DNA from 3 places in the Dermacoccus sp. BD5 genome. Region 1 is predicted to be linked to each of the others. Evidence: predicted binding sites of a transcription regulator. Region 1 holds the regulator's gene; each other region holds the start of a gene.
What was found. Region 1 encodes LexA, which represses DNA repair genes until DNA is damaged. Its sites were predicted from a motif close to TCGAACANNTGTTCGA; they were not measured.
Positions count from the first base shown of each region.

Region 2: the regulator LexA is predicted to act here: its motif matches at 5,152-5,167, upstream of ruvC (crossover junction endodeoxyribonuclease RuvC).
Region 3: the regulator LexA is predicted to act here: its motif matches at 9,168-9,183, upstream of NQ706_RS03680 (HNH endonuclease signature motif containing protein).

Region 1 is NZ_JANJER010000001.1:189,504-199,894, reverse strand. It holds gene NQ706_RS00835 (ComEC/Rec2 family competence protein) at 1-2,051, shown strand, start outside; gene NQ706_RS00830 (LysR family transcriptional regulator) at 2,042-2,974, opposite strand; gene NQ706_RS00825 (Sir2 family NAD-dependent protein deacetylase) at 3,045-3,878, shown strand; gene lexA (transcriptional repressor LexA) at 3,969-4,685, opposite strand; gene NQ706_RS00815 (LysM peptidoglycan-binding domain-containing protein) at 5,023-5,451, shown strand; gene nrdR (transcriptional regulator NrdR) at 5,768-6,226, shown strand; gene NQ706_RS00805 (vitamin B12-dependent ribonucleotide reductase) at 6,307-9,234, shown strand; gene serA (phosphoglycerate dehydrogenase) at 9,398-10,391, shown strand, end outside.
Region 2 is NZ_JANJER010000017.1:25,958-36,348, reverse strand. It holds gene NQ706_RS11855 (hypothetical protein) at 1-61, shown strand, start outside; gene pdxS (pyridoxal 5'-phosphate synthase lyase subunit PdxS) at 223-1,131, shown strand; gene NQ706_RS11845 (potassium transporter Kup) at 1,533-3,473, opposite strand; gene pdxT (pyridoxal 5'-phosphate synthase glutaminase subunit PdxT) at 3,549-4,166, shown strand; gene NQ706_RS11835 (YebC/PmpR family DNA-binding transcriptional regulator) at 4,303-5,076, shown strand; gene ruvC (crossover junction endodeoxyribonuclease RuvC) at 5,209-5,868, shown strand; gene ruvA (Holliday junction branch migration protein RuvA) at 5,865-6,470, shown strand; gene ruvB (Holliday junction branch migration DNA helicase RuvB) at 6,467-7,561, shown strand; gene yajC (preprotein translocase subunit YajC) at 7,646-7,951, shown strand; gene secD (protein translocase subunit SecD) at 7,948-9,789, shown strand; gene secF (protein translocase subunit SecF) at 9,789-10,391, shown strand, end outside.
Region 3 is NZ_JANJER010000003.1:85,250-95,640, reverse strand. It holds gene cobF (precorrin-6A synthase (deacetylating)) at 1-272, opposite strand, end outside; gene NQ706_RS03715 (cobyric acid synthase) at 276-1,727, opposite strand; gene NQ706_RS03710 (aminotransferase class I/II-fold pyridoxal phosphate-dependent enzyme) at 1,826-2,986, shown strand; gene coaE (dephospho-CoA kinase) at 3,113-5,476, shown strand; gene coaE (dephospho-CoA kinase) at 5,487-6,074, shown strand; gene uvrB (excinuclease ABC subunit UvrB) at 6,123-8,228, shown strand; gene NQ706_RS03690 (hypothetical protein) at 8,277-8,498, opposite strand; gene NQ706_RS03685 (NUDIX hydrolase) at 8,568-8,978, opposite strand; gene NQ706_RS03680 (HNH endonuclease signature motif containing protein) at 9,194-10,391, shown strand, end outside.

The DNA of each region.
Region 1 (10,391 bases):
TCGTCCCGGCCCAGATCGACCGCATCACGGCGCGCGGACGCACGCAGGAGGTCGCGACGCCCGTCATCCTCGTCGGCGATCGTCGGTGGACGAACCTCACCTGGCAGTCCCACCTGCGGGCGCGCGGGCGTCTGGCCCCATCGCAGCGTCTCGGGGCGGCGCGCGCCGTCGTGCAGGTCAACGGCGCCCCGGACGTCGTCGGCGCTCCGCCCTGGGTGGTGACGACACTCGAACCTGTTCGGGCCGGGCTCGTCGGCGCCTCGTCGCAGTTGCCGGACGACCCCGCCGGCCTGTTGCCCGCGCTCGTCGTGGGCGACACGGCCCATCTACCGGACGACCTGACGGACGCGATGAACGCCACCGGCATGTCGCACCTCAACGCCGTGAGCGGTTCGAACGTGACGGTCGTCCTCGTCGCGACGATGTGGTTGTTGGGGTGGTCGCGCACGTCACGTCGGGTGCGGGTGGCCCTGGCTCTCGTCGCGCTCGCCGCGTACGTCGTCCTGTGCCGACCCGAACCGAGCGTGGTGCGCGCGGCCGCGATGGGTGCGGTGGGAGTGCTCGGCACGTCGTGGGGACGCGAACGCGCCGCCTGCCCGGCGCTCGCGGCAGCCATCGTCGGATTGTTGGTGTGGGATCCGTGGCTGGCAGTCAGCGTCGGCTTCGCCTTGTCGGCGCTGGCGACGCTCGGGCTCGTTCTGTTCGCGCGACGCTGGTCGCAGGCCCTGCTCACGAAGCTCGGTTCGCGGCGCGGCCGGTTCGTCGACGGGATGGTCGAGATCACCTGCGTCCCGCTCGCCGCGCAGGCGCTGTGCCTGCCGGTGCTCGTCGCCCTCAATTCGTCGGTGTCATGGATCTCGATCCCCGCGAACGTCGCGGCCGAGCCGTTCGTCGCGCCGGCGACGCTCGGCGGCATGATCGTGTCGACCGTCGCCGTCATCGCTCCGACGCTCGCGGGGTGGCTCGTGTGGTTGCCGGGGCTGCCCACCTGGGTGATCTGCGCAGTGGCCCGCCTCGCCGACGCCGTCCCCGGCGGCTCGGTGCCCTGGCTGCCGGGGCTGGCCGGAGTCGTGCTCGCCATTGTCGTCGTGGTCGTGCTCCTGTGCGCGTGGCGGGCCATCGTCTTCACCGGTCGCTTCGGCCTCGTTGCGCTCGGGGTCGCGGGGGCGCTCATGGCGGCTGTGATCGCGCCGTTGCCGGGGGAGTCGGCCGCACCGCCCGCGTGGGTCTACGCGCAGTGCGCGGTGGGTCAGGGGGATGCCGCGCTCGTGCGCACCGGGGCGACGCGCGCCGTCATGATCGACGTGGGGCCTGCCGACGGCCATCCCGCGCAATGCCTCGAGCGTCACGGCATCACGACGCTCGACGCCGTCATCCTCACCCACTTCCACGCCGACCACGTGGGCGGACTGGCTGAGGTCTTGCGTGCTTCCGACGCTCCGGTGGCGGTCCTCGGAACATGGGTCATGGAGGGCGCTCAGGAGAGCGAGGGACTCAAAGGCCGCGGTGCAGCGGCGTCGTCACGATCGCGCGGCGAGCAGGGCGCGCTGGGTTCGGTGCAAGCAGCGCTCGAACAGCCTCGGGCTTCGCTCGGGGCGCTCGCACCGGGACAACGCCTCGTCATCGGCGAGGTGACGATCGAGGTGCTGTGGCCGCGCCGCGTCATGACGGAGGGGTCGGTGCAGAACAACGCCTCACTCGTGCTCGACGTATCGGCGCCCGCGTATCACGCGCTCATGCTGGGCGATTGCGAACGTGAGGCGCAGGCCGCGGTGATCGAACAGGTGCGTCAGAGCGCCCGGCGACGCGCGTTCGACCTCGTCAAGGTGGCGCACCACGGTAGCTCCAACCAGAACGAGCGCCTCTACGAGGCGGCGGCCGCGCGTCAGGCCGTGATCGGGGTGGGCGCCGGCAACGACTACGGCCACCCGACGAAGAAGACGCTCGAACTGTTGGCCCGGCACGACGCGCGGGTGTGGCGTACTGACACGCAGGGTGACGTGGACGCCCTCGCGACGGGTGGCTCGATCAGCCTGCAGGCTCAGCGATGAGCGTGCTGCGCGCTGGGCACCCGTGCTGCCGCGTCGGCGAGGGCTTCAAGGGTGGCGGTGACGGCGGGGACCCGCTGCAGGTCGGGTGTCGTCACGGCGAACACGCAGCGCCGGCTCGACGGCAGCAGCGGCAACGTCACGACGTCCGGATGCGACGTGGAGCGCAGGATCAGCTCGGGGATGAGCGCGACGCCGAGGCCCTCCGCGACGAGGCCGAGAACGGTGACATAGTCCTCCGTCTCGAACGCGACGTCGGGCGCGTAACCGGCGCCCTGGGCGAGGCTGACGAGGTGGCCACGGCAGCGGGGGCACCCCGCGATCCATGAGGCGTCGCTGAGCTCCTCCATGCGGACGCCCTCGGCTGCGGCGAGGGGGTGATCGCGCGGGACGGCGAGACGCACGTCGTCGTGCAGGAGCCCGCGGGTGAGGAACGGGTCCAGGTCCTCGCCTGCGGGGAGCGGGTCCGCGTCGTCGTACGTGAACGCCACGGCGACGTCGCAGTCGCCGGCACGCAGGCTCGCCAGGGATTCCGGGGGTTCGGCCTCGGCGAAGCTGACCTTGACGTCTGGGAACCGCTCCTTGACGAGTGCGAGGGCGCGCGGGACGAGCGTTGACGATGCCGACGGGAACGCCATGAGGCGCACCCGCCCGGCGCGCAGCCCCGCGATGGCGGCGACCTCACCCTCGGCGGCCTCGAGGGCACTGAGGACGGGCGTCGCCGTACGCGCCAGCACCTGCCCGGCCTCCGTCAGCCGGACCGAGCGGCCGAGGCGCTCGACGAGAGCCGTCCCGGTCTTCTCCTCGAGACGGCGCACCATCTGCGACACGGCCGGCTGAGAATAGCCGAGAGCGGCAGCGGCGGCGGTGAAGCTGCCCTCGTCGCTGATCGCCTTCATGACGCGGAGCCCGGCTGCATCGATCATGCACCAAGAATAACGTGCTCTTATCCATTGTTGAGACAATCGAACGCAGACCTATGGGAGGGGCAGGATGATGAGCGGCGTCGCGGAACTGACCGATTTCGTGCGCGCGGGAGGGCTCTTCGTCCTCACCGGCGCCGGCATCTCGACCGAATCCGGCATCCCGGACTACCGGCGCCCCGACGGCACGCGCCGCACGGTTCCCATGACATACCAACAGTTCCTCGCCACCCACGAGGCGCGTCAACGGTACTGGGCGCGCAGTGCCGTCGGCTGGGAGATCTTCGACGCGGCGGAACCCAACGTCGGGCACGTCGCGCTGGCGCGACTGCAGGGTGGCGGCCTCGTCGATCACCTCGTGACGCAGAACGTCGACGGCCTTCATGCGCGTGCCGGTGCCCGCGACGTCACCGAGCTGCATGGGTCGCTCGAGCACGTCGTCTGCGTCGCGTGCGGGACGCGGGAAGGGCGCCGTGGCTTCCAGGTACGCCTGCGCGAACTCAACCCCCAGCTGCCGACGCAGGCGCGCCTGCTCGCCGACGGCGACGCGGACGTCGCGGCCGAGCTGGAGCGCGGTGTCATCGTGCCCGCGTGCCTGCGCTGCACGGCCACGACGGTCAAGCCGGACGTCGTCATGTTCGGTGAGTCCGTCGCTCCTGAGGTCGTGGAGGCGCAGATGCGGGCAGTGGAACGCTGCCGGGGCGTGCTCGTGCTCGGCAGTTCGCTCAAGGTGATGTCAGGTTACCGGTTCGTGCTCGCCGCCCTCAAGCAGCAGAAGCCGGTCGCCCTCGTCGGGCTCGGCGCGATGCGTGGCGAGGAGCGGGTCGACCTCGTCGTGCGCGAACCCCTCGGCCCGACCCTCACCGCCGTGTGCGACGCGCTGAGGCTCGACCTGGCGCCGTCCTGACGTCTCGGCGTCGAACGTCGGGGCGCAGAAGGGGCTGAGAGTCGAGCTGAAACCACACGCTGGAGCGACCCGCGCGGCGCGGCCAGCGCCTCAGATGCTGCGCAGGACGGCCGTGACCTTGCCCATGATGCTCGCGTGGTCGCCGTCGATCGGGGAGTAGGCCTCGTTCGCGGGCATGAGCCACGTCTTGCCCTCGCTGCGGCGCAACGTCTTGACCGTGGCCTCCGAGTCGAGCAGTGCCGCGACGATCTCCCCATTGGCGGCGTCGGCCTGGCGTCGCACGACGACCCAGTCGCCCTCGCAGATGGCCGCATCGATCATCGAGTCGCCGACGACGCGCAGCAGGAACAGCTCGCCGTCACCGACGATCTGACGCGGTAGCGGGAAAACGTCCTCGACGGCCTGCTCGGCGAGGATCGGGCCACCGGCCGCGATGCGGCCGACGACCGGCACGTATGACGGCGTGGGTCGCTCGTCGCCCGAGCCCGTCTCGTCGTGCTGCGACTCGGATAGCGCAGACACGGCGTTGCCGCGGTAGCCGCGGGTCGCCGCACCCGAGTCGGGGGAGACGACCTCCATGGCGCGCGGGCGGTTCGGGTCGCGGCGCAGGTATCCCTTGCGCTCAAGCGCGGCGAGCTGATGGGCCACCGAACTCGGGCTCGTCAGACCGACGGCCTCGCCGATCTCACGCAGGCTCGGGGGGTAGCCGCGCTCGTCGACGGAACGTCGGATCACGGTGAGCACCTTGTGCTGGCGTGGCGTCAGCTTGCCCGGCGTGCGCTCCTGCATCGAATGAACGTCACCCATGGTGTGACCCCTCCTGTTCCTCGTCGCACGTCGGTGGTCGCGGTGGCGACACGTGCACCCTCCGGCGGGACGGAAATGCCCGCCATGACGGGGTTGTCGGTGCGCGGTGCTTGTGTATCTGACATCACCCACAGTACGCGGTGTCGCACACAGTTTTCAAAAATGTGTACGAAGAAATCCGTGCGCGCCGTTCGAAAGCACGTTCGGGTGTCGTACAGTTGTTCTATCGCACGCGTGTTCGATCGGTCCCTCCGGGCTGACCGGGTCGCGTGAGGAAGCCACACCGGTGACGGTGTGGCGGCGCCTCGGAGGTGTCCCGAGAGAAGGAGTGGTTTCGATGGTTGCTTCGAGTACTGCAGTTCGACGTGAGCCCGTGCTGGGTTCGGGTGTCGACGTGCGCCGCGTGGCGCGGGTCGACGCTGCGGCATCCCGCTCGCACCTCCACCTCGTGCCCACGGGTGGCGCGGTGCAGGTCGTCACGAACTCTCAGAGCGTTCGTTTCGCCCGTCGTCGCTTCACGGCCGTGTGCGTGGCTCTCGTCGTCGTGGCGGGTGCCATCCTCGCGGGCCGGGCGATGGCGAGCGGTGTCGACGGTACGCAGCGCCACGAGGTCACCGTTCGCGCGGGGGAGACGCTTTCGCAGATCGCAGCGCGTGAGATGCCGGGCGTGCGCAACGACCAGGCGGTCGTCGCGATCGAGCACGAGAGCAACCTCGGCTCGTCGCAGGTGCAGGCCGGCCAGAAGGTGATCATCCCCGCACCGTGAAGTGTGACGATCGCCATCGTCGGCTTCGAGGGTTCGAGGGGGCGTGAGTCGCCCCCCCCCCCCCGGCTGGCGCAGGATTCCGCGGCGCACGAGTGGCGGGGGTCGTCGCGAGGTTGCGCAGGGCGATTAGACGCGGCCTCGGTGCTGTTGCGCGTCGGGTCTCAGGGGCCTAATATCTCTACATGTGGGGCCTTGGCCCCCGCTTCCCCCTAGATGTTGATTCTCCTTCGCTGATGTGCATCTGCGCTCTGAGGCCGGAATCCCGGGGTGGAGCGCCGTCGTCCCGAGTGTTCCCAGCCCCGTCGGAAGGTTTGACGTGCACTGTCCGTTCTGCCGCAACACCGACTCCCGAGTCGTCGATTCGCGCTCGAGCGAGGACGGCACCTGCATCAAGCGGCGCCGTCAGTGCCCGAACTGCGGCAAGCGGTTCTCGACGATGGAGACCGCGAGTCTCACGGTCGTCAAGCGTTCCGGGGTCAGCGAGCCGTTCTCGCGCGACAAGGTGATGTCCGGGGTTCGCAAGGCGTGCCAGGGCCGCCCGGTCACCGACGACCAGTTGGCCGTTCTCGCCCAGCAGGTGGAGGAGTCCATCCGCTCGAAGGGCGCCGCCGAGATCGACGCCCATGACGTGGGCATCGAGATCCTCGGGCCCCTGCGCGAACTCGACCACGTCGCCTATCTGCGCTTCGCCTCCGTCTACCAGGCCTTCGAATCGCTCGAGGACTTCGAGACGGCGGTCAGCGAGTTGCGTCAGTACGCCACCTCGGCGTCCTGACCCCGCGCGCCTGCCGAGGGCGCGCCCCCCAGATCACCCTCACGTACCAGCTCACCCCACCTGCCAGGAGGCTCACGGTCATGACCGAGACGACGAAGGCCCGCGCCAAGACGGGACGCCGCACCGGCGGCGTCACGATCGAACGCATTTTCACCACGCCCGGCGTGCACCCCTACGACGAGGTCACCTGGGAGAAGCGGGACGTCCTCCAGCAGAACTGGAAGACGGGCGAGACGATCTTCGAGCAGTCGGGTGTCGAGTTCCCCGACTTCTGGTCGCTCAACGCCTCCACGATCGTCACGACCAAGTACTTCCGTGGCGCCGTCGGCACGGACGCGCGTGAAAGCTCCCTCAAGCAGCTCATCGACCGCGTCGTGCTGACCTATGCCAAGGCCGGGCGCGACAACGGCTACTTCGCTACCGACGAGGACGCGCAGATCTTCGAGCACGAGCTCACCTACGCCCTGCTGCACCAGGTGTTCTCGTTCAACTCGCCCGTCTGGTTCAACGTCGGTACCGCGAGCCCGCAGCAGGTCAGCGCGTGCTTCATCCTGTCGGTCGAGGACTCGATGGATTCGATCCTCAACTGGTACAAGGAGGAGGGCTTCATCTTCAAGGGCGGCTCGGGCGCCGGTCTCAACCTCTCCCGCATCCGCTCCTCCAAGGAGCTGCTCTCCTCGGGCGGCACCGCATCCGGCCCGGTCTCCTTCATGCGCGGCGCCGACGCCTCGGCCGGCACGATCAAGTCCGGTGGCGCGACGCGTCGCGCGGCCAAGATGGTCGTCCTCGACGTCGACCACCCCGACATCGAGGAGTTCATCGAGACGAAGGCGCGCGAGGAGGACAAGATCCGCGCGCTGCGTGACGCCGGGTTCGACATGGACCTTGGCGGCCGCGACATCGTCTCCGTGCAGTACCAGAACGCCAACAACTCGGTTCGTGTGAACGACGAATTCATGCAGGCGGTCGTCGACGGCGGCAGCTTCGGTCTGCGCGCCCGCGACACCGGTGAGGTCATCGAGACCGTCGATGCGCGTGAGCTGTTCGACAAGATCAACAAGGCCGCGTGGGAGTGCGCCGACCCGGGCGTGCAGTACGACGACACGATCAACGCGTGGCACACGAACCCCGAGACGGGCCGCATCACGGCGTCGAACCCGTGCTCGGAGTACATGTCGCTCGACAACTCGAGCTGCAACCTCGCCTCGCTCAACCTGCTGAAGTTCCTCAAGGAAGACGACACGTTCGACGCGGCGACGTTCGCCAAGGTCGTCGAACTCGTCATCACGGCCATGGACATCTCGATCTGCTTCGCCGACTTCCCGACCGAGTCGATCGGCAAGACGACCGTCGACTACCGCCAGCTCGGCATCGGGTACGCCAACCTCGGTGCACTGCTCATGGCGACGGGCCACGGTTACGACTCCGACGGTGGCCGCGCCCTGGCGGCCTCGATCACCTCGCTGCTCACGGGTGCCGCCTACAAGCGCTCCGCGGAGATGGCGGCCGTCGTCGGCCCCTACGCCGGCTACGCCCAGAACAGCCAGGCGCACAACCGCGTCATGCGCAAGCACCGCGCGGCCAACGACGAGCTGTCGTCGCACAAGGACATGGGTGCGATGGCGAGCGACATCCACGCCCTCGCCACGAAGGCCTGGGCCGACGTCGTCACGCTCGGCGAGAAGAACGGCTTCCGTAACGCGCAGGCCTCCGTCCTCGCCCCGACCGGCACGATCGGCTTCATGATGGACTGCGACACGACGGGTATCGAGCCCGACTTCTCGCTCGTCAAGTTCAAGAAGCTCGTCGGTGGCGGTTCGATGCAGATCGTCAACCAGACGATCCCGCGTGCGTTGAAGAAGCTGGGCTACCAGGACGAGCAGATCGAGGCGATCGTCGAGCACATCGCCGAGAAGGGCCACGTCATCGACGCGCCCGGTCTCAAGCCCGAACACTACGAGATCTTCGACTGCGCCATGGGTGCGCGCGCCATCTCGCCGATGGGCCACGTGCGCATGATGGCCGCCTGCCAGCCGTTCCTGTCGGGCGCCATCTCGAAGACGGTCAACCTGCCCGAGACCGCGAGCGTCGACGACATCGCCGAGGTGCACCTCGAGGGCTGGAAGCTCGGCCTCAAGGCCATCGCGGTCTACCGCGACAACTGCAAGGTCGGCCAGCCGCTGTCCGACGGCAAGGCGGAGAAGAAGTCCGAGCCCGCCGCGACCAGCACCGAGGCCCCGGCTGCGGAGAAGGTCATCGAGTACCGTCCGGTCCGCAAGCGTCTGCCGAAGCGTCGCTCGTCGCAGACGACGTCGTTCGCCGTCGGCGGCGCGGAGGGCTACCTCACCGCCGGCACGTACGAGAACGGTGACCTCGGCGAGCTGTTCCTCAAGTTCGGCAAGCAGGGTTCGACGCTCGCCGGTGTCATGGACGCGTTCTCGATCGCGGTCTCCATCGGCCTGCAGTACGGCGTGCCGCTGGAGACGTTCGTCGAGAAGTTCACGAACCTGCGCTTCGAGCCGGCCGGCATGACGGACGACGCCGACGTGCGCATGGCGCAGTCGATCATGGACTACGTCTTCCGCCGCCTGGCGCTCGACTACCTCGACTTCGACACGCGCTCGTTCATGGGCATCCACACCGCGGCCGAGCGTGCGCGTCAGCTCGAAACGGGTTCCTACACTCCGAGCGAGGACGACGACGAGAGCTTCGACGCGGAGTCGAACTCGCAGACGGCCGCCCCGGCCCGTCAGGAGCGCGCGAGTACCACTGCGCCGGCAGCTCCGAAGACGTCGGACGAGGAGCACGCCGACGAGGTCATCTCGGGCTCGGGTGCAGCCTCGGCCCGTGAGGTGAGCAACGAGATCCACAGCTCCACCGAGCTGCTCGAGAAGTTCCAGGGTCACGCCGCGGATGCGCCGATGTGCATGACGTGCGGGACGAAGATGCGTCCGGCCGGTAGCTGCTACGTGTGCGAGGGCTGCGGAAGCACCTCCGGCTGCAGCTGACGCTTCGCTGAGGCATGAAGGCAGGCGTCGCCGGTGACGAGAGTCATCGACGGCGCCTGCCGTCTTGTCCACTGAGATGGATCGTCCTGCGATCGCCTCGATGAAGTCTCATGATGTGAGCGACGCGTCAGGTCGTCGTCACCGCCAGCGAAAGGAACCGGCCGTGAAGGCACTGCTGCTCGAGAACGTGCACCCCCTGGGGGAGGCGCTGCTGCGCGAGGCCGGCTTCGAGGTCGACATGCGCGTCGGCGCGATGGACGAGGACGAGCTGATCGAGGCGCTGCAGGGCGTCGACCTGCTCGGCATCCGCTCCAAGACCGAGGTGAGCGCGCGCGTGCTCGACAACGCGCCCGACCTGCAGGCGATCGGGGCCTTCTGCATCGGCACGAACCAGATCGACCTCGCGCACGCCGCGGGGCGGGGCATCGTCGTGTTCAACGCACCGTTCTCCAACACGCGCTCGGTCGTTGAACTCGCCATCGCCGAGATCATCATGATGGCGCGCCGCCTCAGCGAGAAGGACCGCGCGCTGCACGACGGGGTGTGGCACAAGGACGCGAAGGGCAGCCACGAGATCCGCGGCCGCAAGCTCGGCATCGTCGGGTACGGCAACATCGGCTCGCAGCTGTCGGTCGTCGGGGAGATGCTCGGCCTGCAGGTCTACTTCTACGACACCGACGACAAGCTCGCCCTCGGCAACGCGACACGCTGCTCGTCGCTCGAGGAGCTGCTGTCGATCGCCGAGGTCATCACGCTGCACGTCGACGGACGCTCCGGCAACGCCGGTTTCTTCGGCACCGAGCAGTTCGCCGCGATGCGCCCGCGCTCGTTGTTCCTCAACCTCTCGCGCGGTTTCGTCGTCGACTACGACGCGCTCAAGACGCATCTCGAATCCGGTCACATCGCCGGTGCGGCGGTCGACGTGTTCCCGACCGAGCCCAAGAAGAAGGGCGATCCGTTCGACTCACCGTTGCAGGGCATCCCCAACGTCGTGCTGACGCCGCACATCGGCGGCTCGACGGAGGAGGCGCAGGAGGACATCGGACGGTTCGTCGCCGCGAAGCTGCGCGACTACGTCCAGCGTGGTTCGACGACGCTCAACGTCAACCTCCCGTCGCTCAACCTGGCCGAGCGCCCGGGTCAGCACCGCATCGTGC
Region 2 (10,391 bases), on a different contig from region 1:
GGAAGAAGTCACGTTTGCCACCCGCGTCCACGGCCTTGGTCGCACCGACGCGTGGCGCTGATTTCTGCCGGAGCAGCCGTGTTCGGGCTGGCGTCGTCGGCCCCATCATGCCGTGGCCGGTAGCTGCCATCGACGATCATCTGTCTCCTTCATGCCCGTCTCGGGGCTAGCGTGGGCTCTCGCGTCGCATCCGCGGCGCCCATCAGAAAGAGGGACGAACACATGAGCTCTGCAGGCTCCGAACAGAACACCGCCGTGGCGACCGACCGCGTCAAGCGCGGCATGGCCGACATGCTCAAGGGCGGCGTCATCATGGACGTCGTCACCCCCGAGCAGGCGAAGATCGCCGAGGACGCAGGAGCCGTCGCCGTCATGGCCCTCGAACGTGTGCCCGCGGACATCCGCGCGCAGGGCGGTGTCTCGCGCATGAGTGATCCCGACATGATCGACGGCATCATCGAGGCCGTGTCGATCCCCGTCATGGCGAAGGCGCGCATCGGGCACTTCGTCGAAGCGCAGGTGCTGCAGGCGCTCGGCGTCGACTACATCGACGAATCGGAGGTGCTCTCGCCCGCCGACTACGCCAACCACATCGACAAGTGGGCCTTCGACGTGCCGTTCGTGTGCGGCGCGACCAACCTCGGTGAGGCGCTGCGACGCATCAACGAGGGCGCCGCGATGATCCGCTCCAAGGGTGAAGCGGGCACCGGCGACGTGTCGAACGCGACGACGCACATGCGCAAGATCCGCGGCGAGATCCGCCGCTTGACGTCGATGGCCGAGGACGAACTCTACGTCGCGGCCAAGGAGATGCAGGCTCCCTACGCCCTCGTGCGTGAGGTCGCCGAGAAGGGCAAGCTGCCCGTCGTCCTGTTCACCGCAGGCGGCATCGCGACGCCCGCCGACGCAGCCATGATGATGCAGCTCGGCGCCGAAGGCGTCTTCGTCGGCTCCGGCATCTTCAAGAGCGGCAACCCCGCCCAACGCGCCGAAGCCATCGTCAAGGCCACCACCTTCTACGACGACCCCGACACCCTTGCCAAGGTCTCCCGCGGCCTCGGCGAAGCCATGGTCGGCCTCAACGTCGACGAGATCCCCGAACCCCACCGCCTGTCCGAACGGGGTTGGTGATAATTCCTCGGCTCTCTTCCGGTTCGCCGTGTCCGGGGCTCGCAAGCTCGCCCCGGACACGTGCTCATTCGGTGCGACGAACCTTCGGGGCTTTCGCACGTCGTTGCTCGCTGGGGTCGCGGTCGCGTCCACTGCGGCGTCGAGGTCGCAGCGCCGTCGCGGGGTGCGGTCGGTGAACGGCCAGAGGGCTCGAGCGTGTTTGTCACGCTGACCGTGGCGCCTCGGACCCCATGGGCCGCGGTGCTCGCGTCGAAGTGAGCTGGCCTCTCGGATCCCAAGACGTGCGCAAAGAAATGTCATCACGGGCCATCGAGGAAGCAGAGGACGACCCGAGTAGACATGGTCCGACCCCGACGTCACGCGGGACAACGGCTCAGATCCTTCTTTGATCCGCTCGCGGATCAGAGAAGGATCTGAGCCCCCATCATCACCGTCCGTTCCTTGGGGAGGCGGAAGTAGTCGGCGGGGACCGCGGCGTTGTGGCTCATCGCCATGAACAGCAGTTTGCGGAGCTTCGACATGCCGGGGCGGCCTGCGTCGATGAGGCCGATCTCGGAGACGAAGTAGTAGGCGGTGTCGGGGTCGATGTCGACGCCTTGGTCGGCGGCGATGCGCAGGGCGGCGGGCACGTCCTGGTCGTCCTGGAAGCCGTAGCGCAGCGTCAGGTGGGTGATGCGGTCGTAGTCGTTGCCGAGGTGGTCGAGCACGACGGTCTCCTCGAGTGCGATGTGCGGCACGTTGGCGCTCTTCGTCGTCACGATGAAGACGTTCTCGTGGATGACGTGGTTGAAGTTGGCGTTCTCACGCATGGCGAGCGGCGTCGTCGTCCGGTCGGGGTGGAGGAACACTGCGGTGCCGGGGACCTCGCGCAGCTCACCGCAGCGGGCGGAGCGCACGAAGTCGTCGAGGGGGCCTTCGATGTCGTGGCGGCGGCGCGCGACGATGTCGCGGCCCTTCTGCCACGTCAGCATCGACAGGCCGATGCCGCAGGCGATGACGACGGGCAGCCAGCCGCCGTGGAACAGTTTCGCGACGTTGGCGGTGAAGAAGATCCCCTCGAACAGGTAGAGGAAGAAGCCGAGGACGACGAGGCGCCACTTGGGCCACTTGAGCGTGCTCTGCGCGTAGACGAGGAACAGTGTCGTCGTCATGAGGAACGTGCCCGTCACGGCGAGGCCGTAGGCGACGGCGAGTTTCTCGGAGCTGCGGAACGCCAGCAGCAGCGTTATGACGCCGATGAACAGCACCCAGTTGACGCCGGGGATGTAGATCTGGCCCTCTTCCTCCTCGCCGGTGTGACGCACCGTCATGCGGGGCAGGTAGCCGGAGCGCTCCGCTTGGCGGGCGACGGAGAACGCGCCGGAGATGACGGCCTGCGAGGCGATGACGGTGGCCGCGGTCGCGAGGATGACGAGGGGGAGCTTGGCCCATTCGGGGGCGAGCAAGAAGAACGGGTTGGAGATGTTCTTCGGGTCGCTGAGGATGAGCGAGCCCTGCCCCATGTAGTTGAGGATGAGGGCGGGGAAGACGAGCACGAACCAGGCGCGCGTGATCGGCGCGCGACCGAAGTGGCCCATGTCGGCGTACAGTGCCTCGGCGCCCGTCACGCACAGGACGATCGAGCCGGCCGCGACGAACGCGATGAAGGGGTGGCCGATGACGAAGCTGCCCGCGTACGTCGGCAGCAGTGCTCGGAAGATCTCCGGGTCGCGGACGATCTGGTTGACGCCGAGCGCGGCGAGGGTGACGAACCAGACGATCATGACGGGGCCGAAGAACTTGCCGACGGCGTCCGTGCCCTTCTGCTGGATGAAGAACAGCGCTGTGATGACGATCGCGCCGATGGGGACGACGTACTCGGTGAGCCCTTCATGCACCGTCTCGAGACCTTCGATGGCCGACATGACGGAGATAGCGGGCGTGATGACGCTGTCGCCGAAGAACAGGGACGCGCCGATGACACCGAGGATCATGACGATGCCCCAGCGTTTGCCGCCCTTGGGCACGCCCTGGCGCACGAGCGCGGCGAGCGCCATGATGCCGCCCTCGCCGTCGTTGTCGGCGCGCAGGACGAACAGGACGTACTTGATGGTCACGATGATGGTGAGTGCCCAGAACATCCAGGAGATGACGCCGTAGATGTCGCTCTCGTTGGCGACGACGGCGTTGTGGTCGACGTTGAAGACGCTCTGCACCGAGTACAGCGGGCTGGTGCCGATATCACCGAAGACGACGCCCAGGGCGCCGAGCATGAGCGCGGCCATGCCCTTCTTCGCATGGCCGCCGGGGGCCGACTCGGGGGTGGACGCGCCCTCGCTCGTCACGCTCGCTTCAGTACTCACCCGGAAAGTATGGGGCCACCGCCCCTGCGCGCGCCACACGGGTAGCAGATACGCCTGTGTCATAGGGTCGCGGGCATGGAATCAACGCCACGGATCGTCATCGGGGTGCTCGCGGTGCAGGGCGACGTCGTCGAGCACGTCCGCATGCTGGAGGACGTCGGCGCGCATGCCGTGCGCGTTCGTCGTGCCGCGGATCTTGCGAACGTCGACGCACTCGTCATCCCCGGCGGGGAGTCGACGGTCATGATGCGCCTCATCGCTCAGGGAGACCTCCTCGAACCGCTGCGCGAACGCATCGCCGCGGGGATGCCGGCCTACGGCTCGTGCGCCGGCATGATCCTGCTCGCCGATCGGATCCTCGACGGGGCGGCGGGTCAGCAGACGCTCGGCGGGCTCGACGTCACGGTGCGGCGCAACGCGTTCGGTCGTCAGGTCGCCTCGTTCGAGGCGGACGTCACCGTCGACGGCGTGGACGGCGGCCCGGTGCGGGCGGTGTTCATCCGCGCGCCCTGGGTCGAGGAGGTCGGCGCTGGCGTCGAGGTGCTCTCCAGCGTCGCGCTGCCGACGGGCGGTGAGGCCGTCGTCGCCGTGCGTCAGGGCAATCTGCTCGCCACGTCGTTCCACCCGGAGGTGACGAACGACGCGCGCGTCCACGCCCTGTTCGTGCGCATGGTCGAGCACGCTCGCGGATGACGACTGGGGCCGCGGCTCGCGACGGCGCTAGACTGGCCCGCGATCCGAGCGAGCGCGCCCATCTGCCGTCGCGTTCGCCCCGCGCCCCGCATCGGGCGTGTTCGAGCACGGCAGCACGAGCATCCGAGAGGCAGACATGAGCGGTCACTCCAAGTGGGCGACGACGAAGCACAAGAAGGCTGCGATCGACGCCAAGCGCGGCAAGCTGTTCGCGAAGCTGATCAAGAACATCGAGGTCGCGGCCCGCTCCGGCGGCGGTGACCCGACGGGCAACCCGACGCTGTACGACGCCATCCAGAAGGCGAAGAAGTCGTCGGTGCCCAACGACAACATCGACCGCGCCGTCAAGCGCGGCTCCGGCGCCGAGGCCGGTGGCGCTGAGTACCAGGCCCTCACGTACGAGGGCTACGCGCCCGGTGGCGTCGCGCTGCTCATCGAGTGCCTGACGGACAACAAGAACCGCGCCGTCGCTGAGGTCCGCACCGCGTTGCAGAAGAACGGTGGCTCGATGGCGGACTCCGGTTCGGTCGCCTACCTGTTCAACCGCAAGGGCATCGTCATCGTCCCGAAGGCGCAGGGCGACAAGCCCGACACGACGGAGGACGCGCTGCTCGAGATCGTGCTCGAAGCGGGCGCGGAGGACGTCAACGACCTCGGCGAATCCTTCGAGATCGTGTCCGAGGCGGGTGACTTCGTCGGCGTGCGTGAGGCACTGCAGGCCGCCGGCATCGACTACGACTCGGCCGAGGCGTCGTTCGTGCCGTCGATGGAGGTGCCGCTCGACAAGGACGGCGCGAAGAAGATGTTCCGCGTCATCGAGGCCCTCGAGGACTCGGACGACGTGCAGAACGTCTTCGCCAACGGCCAGGTCTCCGATGAGGTTCTCGCCGAACTGGACGCCGAGGACTGATCCCGGTCGTTCCGTGAGTGATCGACGGCCGTGCCCCGCGGGGCACGGCCGTCGCGTGCATCGGGTACGGTGGATGCGAACAAGTGTTCTATCGGGTGCGTCGTTCGCACCCGTCGAGGCCGGAGGTGTGACGTGCGGGTGCTCGCTGTCGACCCCGGTCTGACGCGCTGCGGCGTGGGCGTCGTCGCGACGGGCCAGGGCTCGACGTTGCAGATCGTGACGGTGGGGGTCATCCGTACCTCGGCAGACCTGCCGTTGCACGAACGCCTCTATGAGTTGCGCGTCGAACTGGACGCCGTGTTCGAGCGCACCCAACCCGATGCGGTCGCCGTCGAGCGGATGTTCGCGCGCCACGACGTCTCGACGATCATGGGCACTGCGCAGGCGTCGGCCGTCCCGATGCTCGCCGCGGCTGAACGCGGCCTGCCGCTCGGGCTGCACACGCCCTCGGAGGTCAAGGCGGCGGTGACGGGCAACGGGCGCGCCGACAAGGCGCAGGTGACGACGATGGTGACGCGCATCCTCGGCCTCGAGGTCGCTCCCAGACCGGCCGACGCCGCCGACGCGCTCGCCCTCGCCATCTGTCATCACTGGCGCGGTGGCGGGCTGGCACGCCGGGGTGCGAGCGCTGACGGAGCATCGACGGCGCCGGCCGCCGTCGCGTACCGGCAGGCTGCGGCTGCCGCGGCGCGACGTTCCCGCTCGGCGAGCAAGACATACCGTGACGCCCTCGGCGCCGCGTCCCAGAGCGCGCCTGCCACTCGACCCGCCAACAGGGGAGTTCGCCCATGATCGCCAGCCTCACCGGTGAGGTGCTCACCGCCCGTCTCGACAGCGTCGTCGTCGAGGTCGGTGGCGTGGGTCTGCTCGTCCACACGACGCCGGCAACCGCCGCCGCGGCACGCCCGGGGGAGTCGACGCGCCTCGCGACGTCCCTGGTCGTGCGTGAAGATTCGCTGACACTCTTCGGCTTCGCCGACGACGACGAACGGGCCCTGTTCGAGCAGGTCCAGACGGTCAGTGGCGTGGGGCCGCGTCTCGCCCTCGCGATGCTCGCCGTGCACCCGCCGCAGCAGCTCGCCACCGCGATCGCGGGCGGCGACGTCAAGGCGCTGACGAAGGTGCCCGGCATCGGCAAGAAGGGCGCCGAGCGCATCGTCCTCGAACTGCGGGACAAGGTCGTCTCCGTCAGTGGTGGCGGCGGGGAGGCGGCGCCCCAGGCCGTCGTCCCGGCCACTGCGGGTGACGACCAGGTCGCCGAGGCGCTCATCGGGCTCGGCTGGAGCGCGAAACAGGCCGAGGACGCCGTCGCCAAGGTGGCTGCCCGTCCTGAGGCCGAGGGCGCGAACACGCCCACGCTGCTCCGGCTGGCGCTGCGCGAGCTGGGCCGATGAGCCCGTCCCACTTCGAGGACCACAGCGCCGACGTCTCGCCGCGCCTCGTCGACCCCAACGGCACCGAGGACGAGCAGCAGCTCGAAGCGGCCCTGCGACCGAAGAAGCTGGCCGATTTCCCCGGGCAGCCACGCGTGCGCGAGCAGTTGAGCCTCGTCATCGAGGCGGCCCGGCGCCGAGCGACGCCGCCCGACCACATCCTGTTCTCCGGCCCGCCCGGCCTGGGCAAGACGTCGCTCGCGATGATCGTCGCGAGTGAGCTCGAGGCGCCCATCCGCATCACGAGCGGCCCTGCCATCCAGCACGCCGGTGACCTGGCCGCCATCCTGAGCTCGCTCAACGAGGGGGAGGTGCTCTTCCTCGACGAGATCCACCGCATGGCCCGCCCCGCGGAGGAGATGCTCTACCTCGCGATGGAGGACTTCCGGGTCGACGTCATCGTCGGCAAGGGCCCAGGGGCCACCGCGATCCCCCTCGAACTGCCGCGCTTCACCGTCGTCGGTGCGACGACGCGCGCCGGTCTGCTGCCGGCGCCACTGCGCGACCGCTTCGGCTTCACCGGCCATCTCGACTACTACGACGCGGCCGACCTCGCCGACATCCTCGCCCGCAACGCCGACCTGCTCGGCGTACCAGCGACGCGTGAGGGCATCACCGAGATCGCCGGCCGCTCCCGCGGCACGCCGCGCATCGCCAACCGGCTGCTGCGCCGCGTGCGTGACTACGCGCAGGTGCACGGGCGCCACGTCGTCGACCTGACGTCCGCGCGTGCCGCGCTCGAGCTGTTCGACGTCGACGACGACGGCCTCGATCGCCTCGACCGCGCGGTGCTCGAAGCCCTGTGCCGACGCTTCGGGGGTGGGCCGGTCGGGCTGTCCACGTTGGCCGTCGCCGTCGGTGAAGAACCCGACACGGTCGAGACGGTGGCCGAGCCGTATCTCGTGCGCGAGGGCTACATGATCCGCACGCCGCGTGGGCGCGCCGCGTCACCGCGGGCGTGGACGCACCTCGGGCTGCGCCCGCCGGACGGGCACTTCACCGAGACATTTCAGCGCGACACCGACGACGGGGGCGGACGTTTCACCGGGTAGGGTGGTGCGGCCACCGCTCGAGTCCGCGCACCGCGCACCGGTGAGAGCGCGCGAGGCGCTTCGAGATCTGACGTGAGGACCCACATGCCGTACCTGGTCGCCGAGTCGCAGGCGGGAAGCTCGGGCTTCCCGATCCTGCTCGTACTGCTGCCCTTCCTCCTGCTCGCGCTGATGTTCTTCACGCAGCGTCGGCGCTCCCAGGCGACGATGCGCGCGCAGGCCGCGCTTCGCGTCGGTGACGAGGTGCGCACGACGAGTGGGCTGTTCGGCACGCTGCGCGAACTCGACGACGTCTGTGGACACCTCGAGATCGCCCCCGGCACCGTGGTGAGGTTCGATCGTCGGGCTCTGCTGCCCGCAGCCCCCGACGAGATGGAGAAGGGTCGATGAGCACGCCCGCAGGCGCCGAGCGCGCCGACGAAAACCGTTATACGGTCGATTCGAACCGCCCCGCGGCGCGCAAGAAGCCGAAGCACACCAACCCCAAGCGTGGCTTGGCCGTGCTTCTCGCCCTGTTCCTCGTCCTCGTCGGTGGCATCGCTGCGACGGGACATTGGACACCGAAGCTGGGGCTCGACCTCGAAGGTGGGCGCACCGTCGTCCTCGAACCGGTCGTCACAGGCGGCAAGAGCGTCAACTCGAGCCAGGTCAAGCAGGCCGTCGACATCATCCGCAACCGCGTCGACGCCACCGGCACGTCCGAGGCGGAGGTGACGACGCTGGGGGAGAAGGACATCGTCGTCTCCATCCCCGGAAACCCCAGCCAGCAGGTGCTCGACTCGCTCTCGCGCAGCTCGCAGCTCAACTTCCGCGCAGTCATCGCCGCCGCGCAGGGCAGCACCACGGGTACCTCGCCGTATCGCCTGCCCGAGGTCGTCAACCCCTCGAACGGCGCCTCCGGCTCGGCGTCCGCGTCACCGTCTTCATCGGCCTCCGCTTCTGGTTCTGCGTCGAGCTCGGCCTCGTCGTCACCGTCGTCCAGTTCGAAGGACCGACTGCCGGCCGCATTCAAGACCGCCGGCCCGGCCAACGCGAGCGACCCGGCGTGGGGAAACGAGAAGGTCGACTCGGTCTGGGTCAAGGCCGGTATCGCGACCCCGTCGACGACGTACAACCAGCTGCTGCAGCTCTACGCCTGCACCCCGGCCTACCAGGAGGTGGCCGCGGCCGCCCCTGACAACAAGCCGACCGTCATGTGCGCGAAGGAGGGCAACGAGAAGCTGCTCCTCGGCCCGGTCGAGATCAAGGGTTCGCAGCTGACGGACGCGAGCAGCGGCCTCGACACGAACCAGCAGGGCAACCAGACCGGCGAGGTCGCGGTCAACCTGTCGCTCAACGGCTCGGGCAAGACGGCCCTGGCGAACGTGACGCGTCGCGTCGCCCCGCTCGAGCAGCCCCGCAACCGCTTCGCCATCGTCGTCGACGGTCAGTCGATCTCGGCGCCGACCGTGCAGGCCCCGCTGACGGACGGCCAGGCGAAGATCACCGGTGGCTTCACCGAGTCGAGCGGCAAGCTGCTCGCAGACTCGCTGAAGTTCGGTGCGCTGCCGATGTCCTTCAAGGAACTCACCTCCGACCAGGTCAGCCCCCAGCTCGGCTCCGACCAGCTGACGAAGGGCCTCATCGCGGGCGCCATCGGCTTCGGCCTCGTCGTGCTGTACTCGCTCATCCAGTACCGCGCGCTCGGCCTCGTCACCGTCGCGAGCCTGCTCGTCGCCGCGGCGATGACGTACCTCGCCGTCACGCTGCTCGGCTCGCTCAACAACTTCCGCCTGTCGATGGCGGGTGTCACCGGCCTCATCGTCGCCATCGGCATCACGGCCGACTCGTTCATCGTGTACTTCGAACGCGTCAGAGACGAAGTGCGCGCCGGACGGCCATTGCGGGCCGCCGTCGAGACGGGATGGACGCGCGCGAAGCGCACCATCATCATCTCGGACGCGGTGAACTTCCTCGCCGCCGCCGTGCTGTACGTGCTGTCGGAGAGCACCGTCAAGGCGTTCGCGTTCACCCTCGGCCTCACGACGATCATCGACATCGTCGTCGTCATGTTCTTCACCCACCCGGTGCTGGCCCTGCTCGCCCGCACGAAGTTCTTCGGTGGCGGCCACCCCGCCTCCGGTCTCGACCCCGCGCGTCTGGGCGCCCGTCAGGCCGCGTACGCGGGCCGCGGTCGCGTGACGATCGCCGATCGCCGCCGCGCCGCTGCACAGGAGGAGACAGCCTGATGGCCAGCCTCGCAACATTCGGCAACGACCTGTTCACCGGTCGTCGTCAGATCGACTTCATCGGCAAGCGCAAGCGCTGGTACGCCCTGACGGCGCTGCTGCTCGCGCTCGCCGCCGTCGGTCTGTTCGGTCGAGGGCTCAACTTCGGCCTCGAGTTCACCGGTGGCTCGGAACTGCGCGTGCCCGGCGTCTCGAGCACGCACGACTACGACACGCGCGCCGAGAAGGCCGTCCAGTCGGCGACCGGCTCGAACGCCGACATCGTCGTGACGAAGCTCGGCTCCGACACGATCCGCGTGCAGAGCGAGAAGCTCGGCAACGGCACCGCCGACGCGACGGACGCCGTCAAGACGTCCCTCGCGAAGGAGTTCGGCGTGTCGCCGAGCAACGTCACGTCCTCGTTCATCGGCCCCTCGTGGGGTGAGACGGTGACGCACAAGGCGATCGTCGCGCTGTTCGTCTTCCTCGCGTTCGTCTCCGTCCTGCTCGCGTTGTACTTCCGCACCTGGACGATGGCCGCCGCCGCGCTCATCGCCCTGCTGCACGACCTGTTCTTCACGGTCGGCATCTACGCCCTCACCGGGCTCGAGGTGACGCCGGCG
Region 3 (10,391 bases), on a different contig from region 1:
ACACCGTCGGTGTACTGGTGCGCGTCACGCTCGGCGTCGGGGCCGCGCCGCGGATCGGGGAGCGCGACGAACCGGTAGCTGCCCTCGGCCAGATGCGTGCGGCACAGCGCCTCGCGCACCTCGACGAGCTCGCGCTTCTCATCGCCCTTGTCGGCGACGAGGAAGACGTCGACCTCACGCATCGCGTCGATCGCCTCGAGCGTCAGATGACGCGGGGAGCCCGCGCCGATACCGATGACGCGAACCTCGCGAGGAGTCGTGGTGTCCGTCATGATTCAGCCCTTCCTCATCGCCAGGTCGAGCAGCGCGTCGACGTCGAGGTGTTCGTCGCAGGCGTCGGCGAGGGCGTCGATCATGGCTGAACGTCGGGCACGGAACCCCATCGCGCCGTCGCGAGGCACCCACGCCGAGCCCGACGCGCGGGCGACGTCACGCAGCCACGCCCGCCGGAATCCGTCGTTCTCGAGGGTGCCGTGCCAGATCGTGCCCCACACGGCCCCCGCGCACGTACCGCCGGGAAAGTTCGGTTCGGCGGTGACGACACCGTGGTGGATCTCGTAGCCGTCGACGTCCTCGCCCCGCCACGTTCCAGCGGGCCGAGCCAACGTCTTCTCCGCCTCGAACCTCACCGATCCGCGCAGGTGCCCGAGCCCGTCGACCGCCCCGACACCGGATTCCACGGAATCCTCCAGCCGGTCGACGAGCATCTCGTAGCCGCCGCAGATGCCGAGCACCGGCGCCCCACGCCGAACGCGGTCGGCGACGACGTCGGCGAGCCCGCGGGCGCGCAGCCAAGCCAGATCACTGACGGTCGCGCGACTGCCCGGCAGGACGAGCAGGTCGGCCTCACGGCACAGGTCGGCGTCCGTCGTCACCCTCACGTCGACGCCCGGTTCGGCGGCGAGAGCATCGACGTCGGTCGCGTTGCTCGTGCGCGGAAACCGGACGACGGCGACGCTCAGACACGCCTCGTCTGCATCGCCGCCCGCAAGACTCGGTCGCCACCGACCGATCGACAAGGCATCCTCAGAGTCGAGCCACACATCCTCGAGCCATGGCAGCACGCCGCGGCAGGGCAGGCCGGTACGTCGCGTGATCTCGTCGAGGCCGGGCTCGAGGACGGACGCGTCGCCGCGAAACTTGTTGATGACGTACGCCGCGAGATGGCGACGATCGTCGTCGTCGAGCAACGCCCACGTCCCGTACAGCGCGGCGAGCACACCGCCGCGGTCGATGTCGCCGACGAGGGCGACGGGCAGGTCGAAGCGGCGCGCGAGCCCCATGTTGACGTAGTCGCCGCCGCGCAGGTTGATCTCGGCGGGGGAGCCGGCACCCTCGGCGATGACGACGTCGACGTCGCCCGCCAGCTCCTCGAAGGCCGTGAACGCCGCGTCCGCGAGGTGACGGCGGCCCGTCGCGTACTCACCGGCGCGCAACCGCCCTGCCGGTCGGCCACGCAGGACGACGAACGCCTCCCGGTCGCTGCCCGGCTTGAGCAGGACTGGGTTGTGCACGCTCGCGGCCTCGACGCCCGCAGCCTCGCACTGCAGGTACTGCGCGCGCCCGATCTCGCTGCCGTCACGGCACACCATCGAGTTGTTCGACATGTTCTGCGACTTGAACGGGGCCACACGCACCCCGCGTCGCGCCCACGCCCGCGCGAGCCCGGTGACGACGAGCGACTTGCCCGCATCGGAGGAGGTACCGGTCACGAGGAGGCCATTCACGCCCCCACCCTAAACGTTTCACGAGGTCTCGCTCTGCGGCATGATGGCTGCGTCGGGCCCCGCGAGATCCGCGGGGCCACCAGCTCGAAAGGCGCACCGTGCCTCGTTTCATCTCCTCCCGTTACCAGGCGGGTTCCGCGACGCAGATGTCCGTCATCGCCGACCGTGCGCGCGAGTTCGACGACGTCATCAACTTCAGCCTCGGCGACCCCGACCTGACGACCGACGCCGGCATCATCGAGGCTGCCGCGGCCGACGCGAAGGCCGGCCACACGCACTACACCTCGAGCCTGGGTTACCCGGAGCTGCGCCAGGGCATCGTCGACATGTACCGCGACGACTACGGCGTAGAACGCAGCGTCGACGACGTCATGGTGACGACGTCGGGCTGCCACGCGATGTGGCTCGTCATGGAGACGCTGCTCGACGACGGTGACGAGGTGCTCGTCATCGAGCCGTACTTCACGCCGTACCCGCACCAGGTGCGTCTCGCGCGCGGCGTGCCCGTCTTCGTGCCGACGACGAAGGAGAACGGCTTCCAGGTGACGATCGGCGACCTCGAGGCCGCCATCACGCCGCGCACGCGCGGCGTCATCGTCAACACGCCGTGCAACCCGACGGGTGTGCAGTGGAGCCGCGAAGCGCTCGAGGGCGTCGCGCGGGTCGCAACGGAGCACGACCTCGTCGTTGTCGCCGACGACATCTACACGTTGTTCACCTACCGCGAGCCGTTCGTGCCGTTCGCGTCGCTGCCCGGCATGGCGGAGCGCACCGTGACGATCGGGTCGTTCAGCAAGGACTACCTCATGACTGGGTGGCGCATCGGGTGGATCCTCGCCCCGGCCGACTTCGTCTCGACGGCGCGTGACGTCAACGAGAACAACGTCTTCACCGCGCCCTCGATCTCGCAGCGCGCGGCCCTCAACGCTCTCGAACGACGCGCCGAGCTGCGTCCGCCCGTCAAGGAGCTCTACCGCGGCCGCCTGCAGCGCGCTTATGAGCGTGTGCAGCGGCTGCCGCACATGGACGCCTTCGAGCCGCAGGGCACGATCTACCTGTGGGTCGACATCCGCGAGACCGGTCTGACGTCGCTCGAGTGCGCCGCGCGCATCGTCGAGGAAGCCCACATCCTGACGATCCCCGGCACCGCGTTCGGCGCGTCGGGCGAAGGGTTCCTGCGTCTCGCTGTCACCGTCGGCGAGGAGCAGATCGACGAGGCCTTCGACCGCCTGGAGCGCATGAGCATCTTCGGCGACTGACGGCGGCCTGGGGGCGCTCGGCGCGAGCCGCGGGCACCACGTAGGGTTGGCCGTCGTGCCACGAGGGCACGACCCGGCTCGTGGCGATCGTCCGCGGGCTCGGGCCCCACCGACCCCGAAGCGTTGATGAGCTCCTTCACCACCCGTCTGCACGACCGTCTCGGCCTACGTACGTCACCGCGGATCTTCTTCGGCTCCGCTGCGCTGATCGTCCTGTTCACCGCGTCCATGGCACTCTTCCCCGACCCGGTGCGTTCCGTCTTCGGTGCGGCGGCGCACTGGTTGCGTTTCGACCTCGGCTGGTTCTACACGGCGGCCGCGACCCTTCTCGTCGTCTTCTCGCTGGGGCTCGCCGCAAGCCGTTACGGGCGCGTCAAGCTCGGCCCTGACGACGCCGAGCCCGCCTATTCGGGGCTGTCGTGGTTCGCGATGATGTTCGCGGCCGGCGTCGGCGCGACGTTGATGTTCTGGGGCATCGCCGAGCCGATTAACCACTACGCGCGCCCGCCGCTCGGCGCGGCGCCCTACTCGGACGAAGCGGCGTGGGACGCGCTGTCGATCGCGAACTTCCACTTCGGCATCCACATGTGGGCCATCCTCGTCGTGCCCGGCCTGTGCTTCGGGTACTTCACGTACAAGCGGAACCTGCCGCCGCGCGTGTCGTCTGCGTTCCATCCGCTGCTCGGCGACCGCATCCACGGCCCCATCGGCCAGGCCATCGACATCATCGCCGTCGTCTCCACCGTCTTCGGTCTCGCCGTCTCGACGGGTCTCGGTGCGCTGCAGATCAACTCGGGCATGAACGATGTCTTCGGCGTGCCGATCGCCGGGTGGGTGCAGGCCGCGATCCTCGCCGTCATCACGGCGGCTGCGCTGACGTCCGTGCTCGCCGGCATGGACAAGGGCGTCAAGAACCTGTCCTACGCCAACATCCTCATGGCGATCGCGCTGCTCCTCTTCGTGGCGATGACGGCGATGTCGGCCTCCGACGTGGCGCGCGGCATCGTCGAGTCGGCCGGTCGCTACCTGTCGCAGCTGCCGATGCTGTCGACGTTCAACGACACGATGCACCACGGCGCGTGGTCGGGTCAGTGGACGGTCTTCTACTGGGCGTGGACGGTGACGTGGGCGCCATTCGTCGGGATGTTCGTCGCCAAGATCTCGCGCGGACGCACCATCCGCGCGTTCGTGACGGCATCGATCGGGCTGCCCAGCGCCTTCGTCATCGTGTGGATCGGCGTGTACGGCCTCACGTCGATCACGAGCGATCGAGCGAGCGCGAAGGCTGCGGGACAGGGCGGTTCGCTCGCGCACACCATCGTCGACGAGAACAACCCGCAGGCGGCGCTGTTCCAGTTCTTGCGCGACCTGCCCGGCTACCTGCCCGTCGCGACGCTGGCGCTCGCCGTCATCGTCATCTTCTTCATCACCTCGATCGACTCGGGCGCGCTCGTCATGGACGCCATGGTCAACGGCCACGAGGACGCGTCGGTGCGCCGTCAGCGCGTGTTCTGGTCGCTGTCGGTGGGCGCCGTCTGTGCTGCGATCATCCTCACGGCGGGCGAGGACGGGCTGTCGGCGCTGCAGGAGGTCATCATCGTCATCGGGTTCCCCATCACGGTCCTGACGGTCCTGCAGGCCTGGCTGTTGTTCCAGGCGCTGCGTGAGGACGCCGGAGCGGCACGCCCGATGCGGACCCGCCAGTGGAAGCAGGTGCTGCCCGCCGAGGAGTACGAGCGGCGCGCCGCCGAGGGCGTGCTCGACGAGGACGCCTACGTCGTCCTGCCCGAGTTCGAGGAGGGCACCGAGCCGGAGTTCGAGACGCACGTCCCGACGACGGCGCAGACGCAGCAGCAGGCCGCGGAGCGCGCCGCCGTCTCCCTCGGGCTGACGGGGCCGGTCGCCGCGGGCAAGTCGGTCGTCGGCGACGCGTTCGAGCGCCGCGGCGCGGTTGTCGTCGAGTTCGACGAGGTGATGCGCGAACTGCTCGTGCCGGGCGAGGAAGCCCTCGACCGGTTGCGGGAGGTGTTCTCCGAGACGATCGCCCACCCCGACGGCACGATCGACTGGCACACGCTCGACGACCTCACGACGCGCAGCCCCGCGGCGCGCGAGCGGATGTATGCCGTCATCGGCCCGTTCGTGCGTGCGGAGGCCGACGCCCGGGCCAAGGCCGTGGGCGATGACTCGGTGCTCGTGCTCGACCTCGCGCTGCTGACGGACGCCGCGACGCCGCGCGACTTCGACCACGTCGTCGTCGTGGAGGCGCCGGCGGAGGTGCGCGTCGAACGGCTCATGGCCGAGCGTGGACTGGATCTTGAGCAGGCCTGGGCCGAGATCGACGCCGACACGCAGGGGCGCGAGCGCAGCGACGCGGCCGACGTCGTCCTCTCGAACGAGGGCAGCATCGACGAGCTCGACGCGGCTGTCGGTGCGTTCTGGGACGATGAGGTCGCACCGGCGCTGAACAGTGCCGCGACGCGCGTCTGAGGAGGCGACGATGAAGGTCGGGTTGACGGGTGGGATCGGTTCGGGCAAGTCTGCGGTGGCCCGATTGCTCGTCGAGCACGGGGCGCTGGTGGTCGACGCCGACGCCGTCGCGCGCGAGGTCGTCGCGCCCGGCAGTGCGGGGCTCGCGCAGATCGCCGACCGCTTCGGTGACGGCGTCCTGACGGCGCGGGGCGAGCTGGATCGCGGCGCGCTGGGGGCCATCGTCTTCGCGGACGAGGGCGCGCGGCGCGACCTCGAAGCCATCACGCACCCGCTCATCGCGGCGCGCACGCTCGAGTTGTTCGCCGCGGCGAAACCGGGGCAGGTGCTCGTGCACGACATTCCGTTGCTCGTCGAGCTGGGGCGCGAGGGCGACTACGACGTCGTCATCGTCGTCGATGCGCCCGTCGAGACGCGTCTGCAGCGGCTCGAGGAGCACCGCGGGATGCCGCGTGAGGTCGCCGAGGCACGCATGCGCAGTCAGGCCAGCGACGAGCAGCGCCGCGCGGTCGCCGATGTGTGGATCGACAACGCGGGGGACGAGGACACGTTGCGTCGCCGCGTCGACGACGTGTGGCGCACGCACTTGCAGGGCTGAGGACCGCGGGATTCCGGGGTTGTCAGTGGGCGGGTCTAGGGTTGCGGCATGCGTCCAGTCACCGATCTGCAGCGTTCTGTCGCACCCATCAAGGTCGAATCCGAGTTCGAGCCCGCCGGCGATCAGCCGAAGGCCATCGCCGAGTTGTCGAAGCGCGTCAAGGCGGGGGAGCAGGACATCGTCCTGCTCGGTGCGACGGGTACCGGAAAGTCGGCAACGACGGCGTGGCTGATCGAGCAGGTGCAGCGCCCGACGCTCGTGCTGGCGCCCAACAAGACGCTCGCGGCGCAGCTCGCCAACGAGTTCCGCGAGTTGTTGCCGCACAACGCCGTCGAGTACTTCGTCAGCTACTACGACTACTACCAGCCCGAGGCGTACGTGCCGCAGACGGACACGTACATCGAGAAGGATTCCTCGATCAACGAGGAGGTCGAGCGGCTGCGTCACTCGGCGACCAACTCGCTGCTGACGCGGCGTGACGTCATCGTCGTCGCGTCCGTGTCGTGCATCTACGGTCTCGGCACGCCGCAGGAGTACGTCGACCGGATGGCCCGTCTCAAGGTCGGCCAGGAGATCAACCGCGACGAGTTGCTGCGCCGGTTCGTCGAGATGCAGTACACGCGCAACGACCTCGCGTTCACGCGCGGCACGTTCCGCGTGCGCGGCGACACGGTCGAGATCATCCCCGTGTACGAGGAGCTCGCGATCCGCATCGAGTTCTTCGGCGACGAGATCGACCGGCTCTACACGTTGCACCCGTTGACGGGGGAGATCGTCAACGAGGAGTCGGAGATGTACGTCTTCCCGGCGACGCACTACGTCGCCGGGCCCGAGCGCATGGAGCGCGCCATCGCCGGCATCGAGGTCGAGCTGGGCGATCAGCTCAAGCGGTTCGAGGCCGAGGGCAAGATGCTCGAGGCGCAGCGCTTGCGGATGCGGACGACGTACGACATCGAGATGATGCGGCAGGTCGGGTCGTGCGCCGGCATCGAGAACTACAGCCGTCACATGGACGGTCGTGGCCCCGGTACCGCGCCGAACACGCTGCTCGACTACTTTCCGGAGGATTTCCTCCTCGTCATCGACGAGTCGCACCAGACGGTCCCGCAGATCGGGGCGATGTACGAGGGTGACATGTCGCGCAAGCGCACCCTCGTCGACCATGGTTTCCGTCTGCCGAGCGCGATGGACAACCGGCCGTTGAAGTGGGAGGAGTTCCTCGAGCGCATCGGGCAGACGGTGTACCTCTCGGCGACGCCGGGCGACTACGAGATGAGCAAGAGCGACGGCTACGTCGAGCAGGTCATCCGCCCGACGGGTCTCGTCGATCCCGAGATCGTGCTCAAGCCGACGAAGGGGCAGATCGACGATCTGCTCGGCGAGATCCGCACACGGACGGACAAGAACGAGCGTGTCCTCGTCACGACCTTGACGAAGAAGATGGCCGAGGATCTCACCGACTATCTGCTCGACAAGGGTGTGCGGGTGCGCTATCTGCACTCGGAGGTCGACACGTTGCGCCGCGTCGAGTTGCTGCGCGAGTTGCGCATGGGTGAGTTCGACGTCCTCGTCGGCATCAACCTGCTCCGTGAGGGTCTCGACCTACCGGAGGTGTCGCTCGTCGCGATCCTCGACGCCGACAAGGAGGGCTTCCTGCGGTCCGCACGAAGCCTGATCCAGACCATCGGTCGCGCTGCGCGAAACGTCTCCGGTCAGGTGCACATGTACGCCGACAAGGTGACGCCGTCGATGCAGGAGGCGATCGACGAGACGTCGCGCCGCCGTGAGCTGCAGATCGCGTACAACACGGAGAAGGGCATCGACCCACAGCCGTTGCGCAAGAAGATCGCGGACATCACCGACATGCTGCAGCGCGAGTCCGCCGACACGGACGCACTGCTCGGTTCCGGCCGTTCGATGTCGCGTGGTAAGGGTCGCGGCGGCAGCGGTGCGGCGAGTGCCGACGCGAACGTCGCCGCGGGCGCGAAGCGCGAGGCGAGCAGCGCCGCCGACCTCGCGGGCCTCATCCAGGAGTTGCAGGCCCAGATGAGTGAGGCGGCCTCCGAGCTGCAGTTCGAACTCGCAGCGCGTCTGCGCGACGAATTACGTGACCTCAAGAAAGAACTGCGCCAGATGACGGAGGCGCAGAAGTAGCGCCCTGATGGCGTCCGCGGCGCCGGGTGGGATCTCGGCGCCGCGTGGTCATCGCCCCTTGTTGCGAGGATGGTTGCGGGCCTGACGCTCATTGCCGCGGCGATAGTTGCCGGTGAGGCGCGCCATGATCTCCTGAGCGTCACCGTCCTCGACGTCTTCCAAGAAGTCCGCAGCACGCGCGCCCCTAAGAGTCGTCGCTGTGCGTCCGTGATGAGTGATGACAACGACGCCATCACGTTCGAGAAAGGCGAAGCCAGCAGGTTGGGGCATGCTCGACACGCTATGGGCGAGGCAGCCGACCGGCAAGCGAAATACGGTCACGCCACGCCGGGGCTGATGTCATTTGATCGCCCGCATGAGCCTGACGAGGTCCTGACACCCCGCAGGATCGGCCATGGCCAACCGGGGCAGTTCGCTCTCGGCGAACCAGCCGATGTCGTCGTGCTCGTCGGGCGCGATGTTGCGGGGGTTCCCTACCCAGCGCGTCGCGAAGAACGCATGCTTCAACAGGGCTGGATCCTTGCAGGCCATCGGAAATCGCTCTGCATCGATCACCGTCACTCCGAGCTCTTCGACGCACTCGCGACGGGCAGCGCACTCGGCGGACTCGCCGGGTTCGACGTGTCCCCCGGGCAGGTCCCACAGGTCCGGATAATTCATCCGGTTCGGGTGGCGGTGAGCGAGTAGCACCCTCGCGTCCCGAACGAGTGCCACGACGGCAATGTGCGTGGGCAGCGTCGCTGAGGCCATGGGATGAGTCAACCACCAGTCGCCTGTACCTCGTCTGCCGTCAGGCGGTAGACCAAGCGGGTGCAAACCAGCGCCGCCTGATCGCAGGGTTGCACGCGGCGGGTGCTCTTGTGATTCGTGATGCAGCCCTGGCGCGGAGGAAGGGCCGGCCAGTGGGTTCACTCACTATCCCTTTGACCCTACCAAGATTCGAACATGTGTACTAAACTAGTGGCATGGATCAAACGCTGGCAGTGACGGCCGAGACGGTCGCCGCCATGCCGTCCACCGAGCTGGTGGGCGCATGGGTTCTGCTGACGCGCGCGATCGCAGAGCAGGCGCTGGCCGACCCGGAGACATTGGCGCCCTGCTCGGGCGACGCGTTGCCGCGAACCTTCGATGAGCGCCACACGCGCACGTTCACGCTCCAAGCACAACTGGAAGACATCGCCGTTGCTGCGCAGGAGGTGACGAGGGCCGCCGACGCGGTGCTTCACGCCGTCGCCGTCGAACACGAAGACACGGTCGCCCAGCGTGCTCACCTCGACGAGGAGAACTATGGGCTCTGCGAACGCCCTCCGACCGCAGGCGAATTCGCGGGGGATGATCTCGGGAACGCCCTCGGGTGTTCGAGCGCCACCGCGTCGCGCCTCGCTGTCGACGGACGCATGCTCCGCGACCGCGCGCCCGCTCTGCACGAACTGACGCTGCGGGGAGCCTGCCGCACCATGGTGGCCGCCACGCTGGCGCGTGAGATGGCGCACCTCGACGACGAGTTGGCTGCAGAGGTGCTCACGGATCTCGTGAGCGGGGGAGCACACCACCTCAGCGTCGACGGTGCCCGCTCCCGGGCGCGCAAACTGCTGCACGACAGGCGGCTGGCGCAGACCGAGGCCGACACCCTCGACCCCCGTCGTGAGCACGGGCTATGGTTCACGCCCCACCTCGATTGCGACACCCTCACCGAGGTGCGTCTGATCATGGCCACCGAGGACGCTGCCCGTCTCCGCGCCGCGATCGAAGCGCACGCTCAGACGCTCAACGACCATGCGCCAGATCCACGTGACGAACTCGCGCGGTGGCGCGCCGCGAGCCACGTCAGTGTGGCAGGGAGTGGCACCGAACCCCTCGGCGCCGTTCGCGTCGACGCACTGCTCGACCTTGTCTTCGCGAACTCAACGGTCAACACCGTCATGCACCTCAAGGTGCCCGTCCACGCGAGCCCACCAGCGCCTTCCGACCGGCGGTTCGGAACGCTGGAGCCCCCTGCGTCGCTCGCCTCCGTCCCCAACTGCGGTCTCGACGAGGGCGGTCTTGATGAGGACGGTCTTGGTCGGCCCCGTCAGCACGCTGAGGCCGGGCCGATCGGCGTCATCACGCGACCCCTGGACACATTGGGCGCGGCCCACATCCCCGGCCTGGGCCACGTCGACG